DNA from 2 places in the Streptomyces sp. NPDC104309 genome. Region 2 is predicted to be linked to the other one. Evidence: predicted binding sites of a transcription regulator. Region 2 holds the regulator's gene; the other holds the start of a gene.

Region 1 (7,244 bases), on a different contig from region 2:
GAAAAGCGAAGACGATCTGCACGCCGGTCTGCACGACTCTCAGTTCCTGGAGGAGCTCGACGAGGTTGCGGTCGGCCCGCTCCGCAGGCGTCTCCCGGCCGAGCGGGGACAGACGGCCATCATCCGGCGGGATATGGGACATGAGGCTCATTGTTCTCCGGCAGCCCGGTCACATCGCGCGGCGCACGGCGGCGCGTCCGAACGGGCCAAGCACTTCCGTCGCGTTCACAGCCCTGACCCCACCCGCAGGGGCCCGCGCCGGACGCACCACGGGCTGTTCGTCTGCACTGGGCAGCCCCATGGGCGAGGTCACGTCGGCCTGTGCGAGGTCGGATGCGGCTCAGCGCTGACGAACACGGAGCGAACCCGGGCAGGACAGCGCGTTCGTGTCCAGTGCCGCAGGAGGTTGCATCGGGCGGTGGCCGTGATCAGCGGGACGAAGGTTTTGTCCGCGCGGCCGGCGCAGGAGTTGTGCAGATCAACCTTGCATTTTCGGAGGGTCGAGGTTCCCCCGGTGTGCGGGAGGTTCTGATCAGCTGGCCAGGAGGCGTTGACAGGGTTTCAGGTTCGCTTGTTCGGCCGTCGCCTGGCCGGCGCAGTGCCGGGTGCACGGGTGCCCCGGCCAAAATCACATGCTGCGGTGATCCGGACTCTGTCAGGGTGCGCGCCATGACTGCTTACGAACTGTTGCTCATCGGTGGTGGTGCGGGCGTCGGGAAGACGACTGTCGCATGGGAGGCGTCCGCAGCGCTGCAGCAGAAGAAGACAGCGCACTGTCTGATCGAGGGCGACTACATGGACCAGATCCATCCCGCCCCCCACGACGATCCTCACCGCGCAGCGATCACCGAACGCAACATCGCCGCGATCTGGTCGAACTACGCGGCTCTTGGCCAGCACCGGCTCATCTACACCAACACGGTGAGCATCCTGGAGAAGGCGATGGTCAGCCGGGCCATGAGCGGCGACGCCGTCAGAGCCACCTGCATTCTGCTCACGGTTGAGGAAGCCACCGTGCGACAGCGGCTCGCCCAGCGCGAAATCGGCTCCCAGCTGCAGGCTCACATAGAGCGGAGCCTGCGGATGGCACGCCGACTCGACGAGGAGGCTCCCGTGGGCACCGTCCGTATCCCGACGGACAACCGGTCGGTCCAGGACATCGCCATGCACGTACTGAAGGCCGCCAACTGGTAGAAGTAGGACCACCGTCAAGCTTCGAGAGACCACTGCGTCTACTACCAAACATGTTGGCTCCGCACCAGTAGTGGGACCGGAGCCCGAATCCCGACAGCAGATGTACGGCACTTCGTGAGGCGGCCCGCCGCTGCCGAAGTCGATGTCCACGAGAACGGGTGGCATCCCGTCCCTGGCAGGCGTGGCTAGTAGGGCCCGGCCCCGTCGGTGGGGGTGGGGCGCGGGCCGGTGGCTTGATCGGTCCGCGAGTCTTGATCGCTGCCGAGCCTGCTGATTGGGTGGCCGGCATGACTGAGCTCGGACCCGTCGCCTGGCCACCTGCCCCGATCAGGACCGAGAGGCTCGTGCTCCGTGAGCCCGAGGCCCGGGACCGTGCGGCGTTCATCGAGCTGCTTGCCTCACCGGAGGTGCATACCTACCTCGGTGGCCCTCGACCGCGTGACGAGCTTGAGCACGCGATGCCCGGGGCACCCAGCCGGCGCCCCGGCCATTTCGTGGTCGATCTCGACGGAGCGATGATCGGCCAGATCACGCTCACCAGGGATACGGGGCACCTTCGTCAGGCTGCCGGGAGGGCCGAGCTCGGTTACCTGTTCCTGCCGGAGGCGTGGGGATGCGGGTACGCCGCCGAGGCGTGCGCAGCGGCACTCGACTGGTTCGCCGGCGCGCTTCCCGGCGAATCAGTGGTGCTGGCCACCCAGACCGCCAACGTCCGCTCGATGCGCCTCGCGGCGAAGCTGGGGTTCATCGAGGTGGAGCGGTATGAGGCCTACGGCGCCGAGCAGTGGTTCGGCGTGCGGGCCTCGGCCACACCGTCCGCTTGAGCTCGTGCTCGACAGCGCGGATCCGCAACTCGACAGCACTGCTGGATCAGGCGCCGCTCCCACCAACCCCCCTGTTTGCCGCAGCGAAGGCGCTGAGACCGGACGTAGGTCCTACTTCGGCGGGCGAGTCCAGGCGCGGACGGCCAGCTTGCCGGTGGTGCCGAGATCGAGGTGGGGCGTCACGGTCACCGGATCGGCGCCCTGCTCGGCCCGCACCCTGACGTACGGGACGTTGACGGTGGTGCCGGACTCGGTGGTGTTGCGCCACATCAGGCCCGAAAGGGCGCTCTCGCCCGGCTTCAAGACCAGCGGGCGGGATGGCTCGTCAAATCCGGTACCGGTGCTGATGCCGCCGCTTCCATGCACGATCCGGACGCCTTGGACGGGTGACAGGTCCTTGTCCAGCAGTTCCAGGAGCGGGTAGCCGTCGAGTGAGTAGTCGCGCTTCCCGCAGTTCTCCAGGCGCAGGCCCACCACGCGCAGCCCCATCGCGGCGTTGCCGTCATCGGTGATGAGGCGGATGCCGGAGGGCGGGCACTCTCCGGACGCGGGCGGCGCCTCGGCGGCGGGCACCTTGGTCACCTGGGCGACCTCGACGCGGGTCACCGGGGACGCTCCGGGGGCCAGCACCCCCAGCCGGACCGTGCCGCGCACGGTCGCGCCGGGGCCGACCGAGCGCACGGTCTCGTGGCTGTTGCTCATGACCTCGCCGGCGTCCGTGGTGAAGTCGAACAGGATCGTGTACGTCAGCGCCTCGGTGCCGCTGTTGGTGACTTCGTAGGCGGCCGAGATTCCGGAGTCACCGGTGGGGAAGCGGTCGGCGTGGACGGTGAACCCGTCGGAGCTGGGGGTGGGCGTGCCTAAGGGGATGGTCACCGAAGTGATCCGGACACCGTCCACGGGCGGGGCGGTGACGGCGGTCCCGGACGCGGGGGCGGCTGCGCCGGGGGTGCCCGCCTGTTCGGATCCGCACGCCGTGAGCAGGAGAAGTGCCGCGAGGCCCGGAAGAAGGGAGATGACTTTGCGCATCAGGTCACCCCATCAGGGGCGCGAGCGTCGAGCCATGGTGTACGTCACAGTTCCGGTCACAGGCGCGTCACGGGCAGCCTGCCGAGTGGGCGGCTGCAGCCCACGGATACGCGGTTCCGGACAGGAGCAGGGGCAGGGCGTTCACTGCGGTTGCCTGTTCCGGCCGTGTTCGGCCCCCGCTGAAGGCGCATCGCCGCTCCCGGCCCGGAACGGTAGAAGCTCGACCGCTCCACGCGGCCATCAGTCCCCATCAGGACGCTCGCCTTCCCGGACAGCAAGGTCATAACTCACGGGCGAAGCCTGCCCTCCCGCACCGACAGCGGCAGCGACGGACCAGACCGCTTGAGACGAGGAGTGAATCAGACCGGATCAACGGAGATCGGAGCCAGACCGCAGAAGACGCCGTTCGTTTGACAGACCCACACGTCCGGATGATCGCTCACAGCGAACGCACCCCGGGGAACAACGGGCGGCTCAGGAGCATTGAGTCTGCATAGCTCAACTTGACTGCCGAAGGGGAGATCATGGCTACCGATTCCGATGCGGTCACTCCGCTCGCCCTGCCCGTGCTGCCGCTCGACGACGAGGTCGTGCTGCCCGGGATGGTGGTGCCTCTGGACCTGTCCGAAACCGATGTGCGTGCCGCCGTGGAGGCCGCGCAGGCCGCGGCCCGCGAGGGCGGCGGCAAGCCCGAGGTGCTCCTGGTGCCGCGGATCGACGGGACGTACACCGGCACCGGTGTCATCGGCACCGTCGAGCAGGTCGGACGGCTTTCGGACGGGGATCCGGGCGCGCTCATCCGCGGCCGTGGCCGGGTGCGGATCGGGGCCGGGACCAGCGGACCGGGGGCCGCCCTCTGGGTGGAGGGGACCCGGGTCGACGCGGTCGTCCCCGACCCCATTCCCGGAGCCGCCGCCGAGCTGGTCAAGGAGTACAAGGCACTCGCCACCAGCTGGCTGAAGAAGCGCGGCGCCTGGCAGGTCGTGGACCGGGTCCAGCAGATCGAGGACATTTCCGCGCTCGCCGATAATTCCGGATATTCACCCTTCCTCACCACCGCCCAGAAGGTGCAGCTCCTGGAGACCGTGGACGCGGTCGCCCGGCTGAAGCTCGCCATCCAGTGGCTCGGTGAACACCTCGCCGAGCAGGACGTCGCCGAGTCCATCGCCAAGGACGTCCAGGAGGGCGTCGACAAGCAGCAGCGCGAATTCCTGCTGCGGCGCCAGCTCGAAGCCGTGCGCAAGGAGCTCTCCGATCTCAACGGCGGGTCCGGTTCCGCCGCGGACGAGTCCGACGACTACCGGGCGCGCGTCGAGGCCGCCGATCTTCCCGAGCACGTCCGCGAGGCGGCGCTCAAGGAGGTCGACAAGCTGGAGCGCTCCTCCGACCAGAGCCCCGAGGGCTCCTGGATCAGGACCTGGCTCGACACCGTCCTCGAACTGCCGTGGACGGAACGGACCGAGGACGCGTACGACATCCGGGGCGCCCAGGAGATCCTCGACGCCGAGCACTCCGGCCTGCAGGACGTGAAGGAGCGGATCACCGAGTACCTGGCGGTCCGCAAGCGGCGTTCCGACCGCGGCCTCGGCGTCGTCGGCGGGCGGCGCGGCGGTGCCGTGCTGGCGCTGGTGGGTCCTCCGGGCGTGGGCAAGACCTCACTCGGCGAGTCCGTCGCGCACGCCATGGGGCGCAAGTTCGTCCGCGTCGCCCTCGGTGGTGTGCGGGACGAGGCGGAGATCCGCGGCCACCGGCGTACCTACGTCGGCGCCCTGCCGGGGCGTATCGTGCGGGCGGTCAAGGAGGCCGGTTCGATGAACCCGGTCGTCCTGCTCGACGAGATCGACAAGGTCGGCTCGGACTTTCGGGGCGACCCGGCCGCCGCCCTCCTCGAAGTCCTCGACCCGGCGCAGAACCACACCTTCCGCGACCACTACCTGGAGGTTGAACTCGACCTCAGCGACGTCGTGTTCCTGGCCACGGCCAATGTGCTCGAAGCCATCCCGGAGGCCCTGCTGGACCGGATGGAACTGGTCCGGCTCGACGGCTACACCGAGGACGAGAAGGTCGTCATCGCCCGCGACCACCTGCTCCCGCGCCAGCTGGAACGGGCCGGTCTGGAGAAGGGCGAGGTGACGCTCGACGAGTCCGCGCTGCGCAAGCTGGCCGGCGAGTACACCCGTGAAGCGGGCGTACGGAACCTGGAGCGGGCCGTCGCCCGGCTGCTCCGCAAGGTCGCGGCCCAGCACGAACTGGGCGACCGGGAGCTGCCGTTCACGGTCACCGAGGCGGATCTGCGCGGCCTGATCGGACGGCCGCACCACGTCCCCGAGTCCGCCCAGGACCCGGCCGAGCGCCGGACCTCGGTGCCGGGCGTGGCCACCGGGCTCGCGGTGACCGGGGCGGGCGGCGACGTGCTGTTCGTGGAGGCGTCGTTGGCCGACCCGGAGACCGGGGCGTCCGGACTGACCCTCACCGGTCAGCTCGGCGACGTGATGAAGGAGTCCGCGCAGATCGCGCTGAGCTTCCTGCGGTCGCACGGCGCGGAGCTGGAGCTGCCGGTCGCGGACCTGAAGGACCGCGGCGTGCACATCCACTTCCCGGCGGGCGCGGTCCCCAAGGACGGCCCGAGCGCCGGTATCACGATGACGACGGCGCTGGCCTCGCTGCTCTCCGGACGGCTGGTCCGTACGGATGTGGCGATGACCGGTGAGGTCTCGCTGACCGGAAGGGTGCTGCCGATCGGCGGGCTGAAGCAGAAGCTGCTGGCCGCGCACCGGGCCGGGATCACCACCGTGGTGATCCCGAAGCGGAACGAGGCCGACCTGGACGACGTTCCGGCCGAGGTCCTGGACTCCCTGGAGGTCCACCCGGTGACGGACGTCCGCCAGGTGCTGGAGATCGCCCTCGCGCCGGCCGCCGCGGCCAGGCCCGAGGAGAGGATCCCGGCCGCGGCGTAGCCGCCACGGCGTGACGGACGTGGCGCCGCGTGCGCGACCGGTACGGACGGCCCGCCTCCCCGGCAACGGGTGGGCGGGCCGTTCCGCGTGTGCCGGCGGGCGGGCCCGCGAAGGCCGCCCAGCAGCCCCCGCGAGCGGCGCGCCGGAGGCCGCGACGGCCGACGAGTCGACTCCGACAAGCTCTTCGGCAAGCTCAGCACCGCCCTTCGGCAAGCTCAGCACCGTCGGTACGGGCACCGGCGGCGGGTGGCGGCTGGTGGGCCCCGTCGCCGTCGGCCGCGGAGCCGGGATCAGGGGCGGTAGATCGTCCCTGGGACGGGCTCGGCGGGCGCCATCAGCTGCGGGACGGTGACAAAGGTGTAGCCCTGCTTCTTCAGCGCGTCGATGATGCCGGGCACCGCGGGCACCGTGCCCTTGTAGATGTCGTGCAGCAGGATGACGCCGTCCTTGCTCGCCTGGTCCAGGATGCGCTTCTTGATCAGCGCCGAGTCGGTGGTGGAGTAGTCCTTGGCGGTGGCGCTCCACAGGATCTGAGAGAGTCCCAGGTCCTTGCTGATCCCCGAGACGGTGTCGTCGGTACGGCCCTGCGGCGGACGCATCAGCCGAGGCTTCTTGCCGGTGATCTCCGCTATCGCGTCCTGCGTCTTCTCCAGCTCGGCGCGTATCTCGGCGGGCTTCTTGTCCGTCAGGATCTCGTGGGACCAGGTGTGGTTGGCCACCTCGTGCCCCTCGGCGGCGAGCCTGCGCACGGTGTCGGGGTGCTTCTTGACGTGGTTCTTGCCCAGCAGGAAGAAGGTCGCGTGCACCTTCTTCTCCTTGAGGATGTCCAGCAGATGCGGGGTGTCCTCACCCGGTCCCGCGTCGAAGGTCAGGGCTATGCACTTGGCCTTGCGGCAGTCCACCGGGCCGAAGGAGCCCTTGGCGTCGGAGCCCGCGTCACCGCGCGCCGAGGCCGGTGCGGTGGTCTGCATGGAGCAGCCGCTGAGCGTCAGAGTGAGTGCCGTCACAAGGGCAGTGGCCAACCCCGCACCGATCGACTTCGTCTTCATGGGCAAGGCGGGTCACTCCTCCGTGGCTGAACAGGGCACGCGATGTGCGGCGGAGAAGGACTATACACACGGCGTATACACCGGATGGATAGGGGTGTCCGGTGCCCGCTCGGAGGCTGAATGACCTGGTCAGGGTCGTGAACAGGGCAGAGCCCCCGGTGATTGGGTGGGTCACCGGGGGCTCGGTCGTG
Region 2 (7,244 bases):
CTCCTTGACCAGGGTGATCGTGCGCTGCTTCGGGTTGTCGGTGCGGCTGCCTGCCGGGACCGGCTGTCCGAGTGTGACGAACCGGTAGATCTGCGCGACGGCTCGGGCGATGAGCGCAACGCCGACCACAGTCAGCACCAGCGACACGATGATCGCGGCGAGTTGCATTTGGGGGCTCCTCGGGCCTGCGAGGGTGGGATCCAGCGTCTACGAGCGAATACTGGGACTACTAAGCAGTAACTTAATCAGTCTGTGCTGACACTATCCACTTATTCCGCCGCTCTGTAGCCGGACCGGCGGTGATCTGTGTCGCTCAGGTGTGCCTTGCCGCGTCGGGTGAGTCCGCGGACCGCTCGGTGCAGCGGAGTGTGTACGGCTCTCGCCAGGATGGCGAGGTCGAGTCCCACCCAGTGGTGCTCGGCGTAGTACTGGTCGAGCAGGGCGGGTTCGTCCCACGGCATGCCGGAGCGGGAGCGTACCTGCGCCAGGCCGGTGAGGCCCGGTCTCAGTTCCTGCCGCCAGTCTCTCGCGGCGGGGACGGGGACGGGGGCGGGGGCGGGGGCGGGGGTGGTGACTGCGGGGCTGGAGGGGGCGGGGGAGTCGGTGGGTCCGGCGGGCTCGGTGGGTCCGGCGGGCTCGGAAGAGTCGGCGGACTTGGGGGGACCGGCTGCCCCGGCTCGGGCCTCGTCCGGTGTCAGGGGTGCCGGGCCGACCAGGGACAGCTCTCCCCGTACGACGTGCGGCAGCCGGGAGAGCAGGTCCAGCCGCAGCCGGCGGGTGCGCAGCGAGCGCAGCACGAAGACGTGACCGCCCAGGCCGATCCGGGGTGAGCGGGTCAGTACCCCGCCGGAGGGCCGTTGTGCGGCGAGGGCGAGGGTGCCCGCGGCGAGCAGGGGGGCGGCCAGGGCCAGCAGGACCGAGCCCAGGGCCAGATCCAGTACGCGCTTGGCTGACGGCCACTCCTGCTGTCGCACGCGCATACGGGCCGACGAGAGGGCCGACGAGAGGGTCGGCAGGAGGCCCTGCGGGAGGGGCGACGTGCCGCCCGCCGGGGTGCGGACGGTCGCGTGGGCCCGCATGTACGTCGGCATGCGGGCCGACGCGCGGCGCGGCATGCGGCCGGACAGGCCCGGCATGCGTGCCGCGGCGCGCGCCGGGATGCGGCCCATGGGTCGGTCCATCGGTCGGCCCTGCGTCTGTCTCTGCCTCTGCATCGTTCGCACCTGCCTGGGGTCGGGTGGATCGAGTGCCGGTTTTGTGTGGCTCACGGCAATTTGTGACAGAACGATCCCACGGGCGCGATGATGGGGGCGGGTTTCCCGGCCCGTGAGGGGGTCGGTGTCGCCCGAGGTCGTCCGCCACGCGTGAGGTGCATGCACGATAGTTGAGTCGGTCCGACTCAACTCTGTTGACACTGGGAAGAGTGTCATGCATCCTTGAGTCAGTTCCACTCAAGTAGTCAAGCTGGAGGAATTGAAATGGCACGTGCGGTCGGCATCGACCTGGGCACGACTAACTCCGTCGTCAGCGTTCTCGAAGGCGGCGAGCCCACCGTCATCACCAACGCAGAGGGCGCCAGGACCACGCCGTCCGTCGTCGCCTTCGCGAAGAACGGCGAGGTGCTGGTCGGCGAGGTCGCCAAGCGCCAGGCAGTGACCAACGTCGACAGGACCATCCGCTCCGTCAAGCGCCACATGGGCACTGACTGGAAGATCGACCTGGACGGCAAGAGCTTCAACCCGCAGCAGATGAGCGCCTTCATCCTGCAGAAGCTGAAGCGGGACGCCGAGTCGTACCTGGGTGAGAAGGTGGCCGACGCGGTCATCACCGTCCCCGCGTACTTCAACGACTCCGAGCGTCAGGCGACGAAGGAGGCCGGCGAGATCGCGGGCCTGAACGTCCTGCGTATCGTCAACGAGCCGACCGCCGCCGCGCTGGCGTACGGGCTCGACAAGGACGACCAGACGATCCTCGTCTTCGACCTCGGTGGCGGCACCTTCGACGTGTCGCTCCTGGAGATCGGTGACGGCGTCGTCGAGGTGAAGGCCACCAACGGTGACAACCACCTCGGTGGTGACGACTGGGACCAGCGCGTCGTCGACTACCTGGTGAAGCAGTTCGCCAACGGTCACGGCGTGGACCTGTCCAAGGACAAGATGGCTCTCCAGCGTCTGCGCGAGGCCGCGGAGAAGGCGAAGATCGAGCTCTCGTCCTCGACCGAGACCACGATCAACCTGCCCTACATCACGGCGTCCGCCGAGGGCCCGCTGCACCTGGACGAGAAGCTCACGCGCTCGCAGTTCCAGCAGCTGACCGCCGACCTGCTGGAGCGGTGCAAGACCCCGTTCCACAACGTCGTCAAGGACGCGGGCATCCAGCTCTCCGAGATCGACCACGTCGTTCTCGTCGGTGGCTCGACCCGTATGCCGGCCGTCGCCGAGCTCGTCAAGGAGCTGACCGGTGGCCAGGAGGCCAACAAGGGTGTGAACCCGGACGAGGTCGTCGCCATCGGCGCCTCGCTCCAGGCCGGTGTCCTCAAGGGCGAGGTCAAGGACGTCCTGCTCCTCGACGTCACCCCGCTGTCCCTCGGTATCGAGACCAAGGGCGGCATCATGACGAAGCTCATCGAGCGCAACACCACGATCCCGACCAAGCGGTCCGAGATCTTCACGACGGCCGAGGACAACCAGCCGTCCGTGCAGATCCAGGTGTACCAGGGCGAGCGCGAGATCGCGGCGTACAACAAGAAGCTCGGGATGTTCGAGCTGACCGGTCTGCCGCCGGCTCCGCGTGGTGTGCCGCAGATCGAGGTCGCCTTCGACATCGACGCCAACGGCATCATGCACGTCGCCGCGAAGGACCTCGGCACCGGCAAGGAGCAGAAGATGACCGTCACCGGCGGCTCCTCGCTGCCGAGGGACGAGGTCAACCGGATGCGCGAAGAGGCCGAGAAGTACGCCGAGGAGGACCACGCCCGCCGCGAGGCTGCCGAGTCGCGCAACCAGGGCGAGCAGCTCGTCTACCAGACGGAGAAGTTCCTCAAGGACAACGAGGACAAGGTCCCCGGTGACGTGAAGACGGAGGTGGAGACCGCGCTCACCGAGCTGAAGGAGAAGCTCAAGGGCGAGGACACCGCCGAGATCCGTACCGCCACCGAGAAGGTCGCGGCCGTCTCCCAGAAGCTGGGCCAGGCGATGTACGCCAACGCCCAGGCCGAGGGCGACCCGCAGCCGGGCGCCCAGCAGGCCAAGGCCGACGACGATGTCGTCGACGCCGAGATCGTGGACGACGAGAAGGACGCGAAGGGCGGTGCGGTGTGACCGAGGAGACTCCGGGTTTCGAGGAGAAGCCCGACGTCCCCTCCGGCGCTGCCTCCGACGGAGCCGAGCCGAAGGACGCCGCATCCTCTCCGGAGGAGGAGGCGTCCCCGGCCGGGGACGGAGTACAGACAGTCGGTCTGACAGCACAGCTGGACCAGGTCCGCACCGCGCTCAACGAGCGCACGGGCGACCTCCAGCGGCTCCAGGCCGAGTACCAGAACTACCGCCGTCGCGTCGAGCGGGACCGGGCCACGGTCAAGGAGATCGCCGTAGCGGGTCTCCTGTCCGAGCTCCTGCCCGTGCTCGACGACGTCGGCCGGGCCCGGGATCACGGCGAGCTCGTGGGCGGGTTCAAGTCGGTGGCCGAATCACTGGAGACGGTCGTCGCCAAGCTGGGCCTGCAGCAGTTCGGCAAGGAGGGTGAGCCCTTCGACCCGACGATCCACGAAGCCCTGATGCACTCGTACGCGCCGGATGTCACCGAGACGACCTGCGTGGCGATCCTGCAGCCGGGGTATCGGATCGGCGAACGCACCATCCGCCCCGCGCGGGTGGCGGTTGCCGAGCCCCAGCCGGGTGCGGCAGCCAAGGAAGAGAAGGCAACCGACGAGGAGAGCGGTGGCACCGAGGAGGTCTGACATCCCGTCTGACCACCTCGCGGCCCACCGCCCGGCCGTGCGACCGCCCACCGGGCCGGTCGCATGGCCGATCGTCCGGAAGGAGGGACGTCGATGAGCACGAAGGACTTCGTCGAGAAGGACTATTACAAGGTCCTCGGCGTCCCCAAGGACGCCACCGACGCCGAGATCAAGAAGGCGTACCGGAAGCTCGCCCGCGAGTTCCACCCGGACGCCAACAAGGGCGACGACAAGGCGGAGGAGCGCTTCAAGGAGATCTCCGAGGCGAACGACATCCTCGGCGACACCAAGAAGCGCAAGGAGTACGACGAGGCGCGCGCCCTCTTCGGCAACGGCGGCTTCAGGGCCGGACCCGGAGGCGCCGGCGGCAACTTCAACTTCGACCTGGGCGACCTCTTCGGAGGAGCCCAGGGCGGGGGCTCGGGCGGCGGCGCCGGTGGCTTCGGCGGCGGCGGCGGTCTGGGCGATGTCTTCGGCGGCCTGTTCAACCGGGGCGGTACGGGGACGCGGGTGCAGCCGCGCCGCGGCCAGGACATCGAGTCCGAGGTGACGCTCAGCTTCACCGAGGCGGTCGACGGGGCCACGGTCCCGTTGCGGATGTCCAGCCAGGCGCCCTGCAAGGCGTGTTCCGGCACCGGTGACAAGAACGGCACCCCCAGGGTCTGCCCGACCTGTCTCGGTACCGGCCAGGTGTCGCGCGGCACCGGCGGCGGCTTCTCGCTCACCGATCCCTGTGTGGACTGCAAGGGCCGGGGCCTCATCGCCCAGGACCCCTGCGACGTCTGCAAGGGCAGCGGACGGGCGAAGTCCTCCCGGACCATGCAGGTCAGGATTCCGGCGGGCGTCTCGGACGGCCAGCGGATCCGGCTGCGCGGAAAGGGCGGTCCGGGCGAGCGCGGTGGACCGGCCGGCGATCTGTACGTCGTGGTCCATGTCGACGCCCACCCGGTCTTCGGCCGCAAGGGCGACAACCTCACGGTCACCGTGCCCGTCGACTTCACGGAGGCGGCGCTCGGCGGCGAGGTGAAGGTGCCCACGCTCGGCGGTCCGCCGGTCACTCTGAAACTGCCGGCCGGCACCCCCAACGGACGTACGATGCGCGCCCGCGGCAAGGGCGCCGTACGCAAGGACGGCACCAGGGGCGACCTGTTGGTCACTGTCGAGGTGACGGTGCCCAGGGACCTCAACACCGAGGCCAGGGACGCACTGGAGGCCTACCGCAAGGCGACCGCGGGACACGACCCGCGGGCGGAGCTGTTCCAGGCGGCGAAGGGAGCTTGAGGTGGACGGCCGACGACGCAATCCGTACGAACTGACCGATGAATCACCGGTGTACGTGATCTCGATCGCGGCCCAGCTCTCGGGCCTCCATCCGCAGACACTGCGCCAGTACGACCGTCTCGGTCTGGTCTCCCCCGACCGCACGGCCGGGCGCGGCAGACGTTACTCGGCCCGCGACATCGAGCTGCTGCGCACCGTGCAGCAGCTGTCGCAGGACGAGGGCATCAACCTCGCCGGCATCAAGCGCATCATCGAGCTGGAGAACCAGGTCGCGGCCCTCCAGCAGCGCGTCGCCGAACTCTCGGCGGCCGTGGACGGAGCGGCGGTGGCGATGCAGCAGCGCGAGGCCCAGGTGCATGCCTCGTACCGCCGTGATCTGGTGCCGTATCAGGATGTGCAGCAGACCAGCGCGTTGGTGGTCTGGCGGCCGAAGAGGCCGAAGGACTGAGCGGGTTCGGCGTACCCGCACCGTACGTACGAGGTCAGGGCCCGTCTCCCGTGAAGCGCACGGGGGACGGGCCCTGACCTTTCTACGTCCTTTCCTTGCAGGGGACGGCAATCTCCCCTGCGTCCAGGGAGGTCACTTTCCCGAGGACTGCCAGAGCGTGAGAGCCGGCGCGGCGCACGAGGTCACGGCGGCCGGCGACGGCAGCGGCCAGCGGGCCCGCTCCAGCGCGTCGAGGCGGTCCTCGTGCTCCCCGAGCGCCTTGTCGGTCTGGTCGACGCGTTGCAGCAGCAGTGCCAAGTCACCCCGGGTGGTGGCGAATCCGACGTCGACGGAGCGGTGCAGCCGCTCCAGTTCCAGAGCGATGCTCTCGGCCTCGGATTGCGTCATCGGGGGTCTCCTCACCTACGGGGGACGCGCAGCCGGTCCCAGCCGGCGCGTCCCGGGATGCCGTCGGCGCGGCAGAGTGCGAGGCTGTCGCGGCCTGCGGTGGGGTGCAGCATGACGCCGTGCACCGGGCCCCAGGGGGCCTTGTGGTTGCGGTTGTGGGCCCTTCGGTCGCCGTGCTCGGCGACGCGGACGCCCGCGTCGTGCAGGGCACGGACGAGGGCAGCGGGCGAGAGAGGTGCGGCCACTGGCGGGCTCCTCACATGGGGGCCGGGCGGGGGCGGGTCGGGCTCCCCCTGTGCTGCGGTGGTGAACGCTTCAGTTCGGTCCCTGCTCCAGGATTCCTGACTGCGCTATCAGATAGCCGAGCTGGGCTCGGCTGTTGCTGCCCAGGGCGGTGCTGAGTTTGGCGATGTGGGCCCGGCAGGTGCGTACATTCATGCCGAGACGGCGGGCGATGGCCTCGTCGACGTGACCCTCGACAAGGAGTTTGGCGATGGAGTGCCGCACTCCGGAGATGCCTTCGAGTGTCGGGTCGTACGGGATCTGCTCCTGCAGCGGGACCGCGCGTCGCCAGAACTGCTCGAAGACGCTGGCGAGGTACTCCACGATGCCGGGGTGTCTGAGCTCCAACGCCACTCTCCGGTCGTCCGTGGCCGGTATGAAGGCAACGGTGTCATCGAAGATCATGAGTCGTTCTATGAGCTCTTCGAGGGTGCGGATCTCCACCTTCCCCTCCGCCATGCGTGCCGCGTAGGTGAGGGTCCCGTGGCTGTGCCGGGCGGTGTGTTGATACAGGGTGCGCATGCCGACGCCGCGCTGGGTGAGAATGTTTCCGCGCTCCATGGCAATGTTCAGTGCGTCCTCGCTGCGCCCGCCGCCGGGCTGGATGGTGAGAACTTCTGACTTGCACTCGGTCAGGGCGAGTTCGATGGACGCATTGATCCGGTCGATGCCTTCGAGCACCGTGATCGCATGAGTGGTCGGCGGGCCCTGGGCGCTGATGGCCATGAAGGGTTCGAACGCCTCTGCCAGTTCGACCGAGAGACGTCGGCGGTCCTGGATCTCGCGCTCTATGGGGTGCAGCCGTTGTGTCAGTGCGGCGGACGGAGGAACTGGTCGTAGCCAGGTGGCGTCGTCGGGGTCCGGGTGCAACAACGCGAACTCCAGCAG

Evidence for each region. The regulator HspR, encoded in region 2, represses chaperone genes until heat shock. The targets are predictions, from matches to a motif close to TTGAGNNNNNNNNNCTCAA.
Region 1: lon (endopeptidase La) is a predicted target of HspR. The motif match lies at 3,531-3,549, and genes of this name have one in related genera.

Annotation. Positions count from the first base shown of each region.
Region 1 is NZ_JBVJMV010000008.1:105,699-112,942, forward strand. Features, by position in the region: gene ACZ68L_RS14340 (DUF6328 family protein) at 1-142, opposite strand, end outside; gene ACZ68L_RS14345 (AAA family ATPase) at 670-1,194, shown strand; gene ACZ68L_RS14350 (GNAT family N-acetyltransferase) at 1,482-2,018, shown strand; gene ACZ68L_RS14355 (DUF4232 domain-containing protein) at 2,130-3,047, opposite strand; gene lon (endopeptidase La) at 3,572-6,004, shown strand; gene ACZ68L_RS14365 (polysaccharide deacetylase family protein) at 6,295-7,053, opposite strand.
Region 2 is NZ_JBVJMV010000039.1:9,259-16,502, forward strand. Features, by position in the region: gene ACZ68L_RS36315 ((Fe-S)-binding protein) at 1-168, opposite strand, end outside; gene ACZ68L_RS36320 (sugar transferase) at 270-980, opposite strand; gene dnaK (molecular chaperone DnaK) at 1,479-3,320, shown strand; gene grpE (nucleotide exchange factor GrpE) at 3,317-3,958, shown strand; gene dnaJ (molecular chaperone DnaJ) at 4,052-5,239, shown strand; gene ACZ68L_RS36340 (heat shock protein transcriptional repressor HspR) at 5,241-5,687, shown strand; gene ACZ68L_RS36345 (hypothetical protein) at 5,820-6,074, opposite strand; gene ACZ68L_RS36350 (hypothetical protein) at 6,086-6,319, opposite strand; gene ACZ68L_RS36355 (helix-turn-helix transcriptional regulator) at 6,390-7,244, opposite strand, start outside.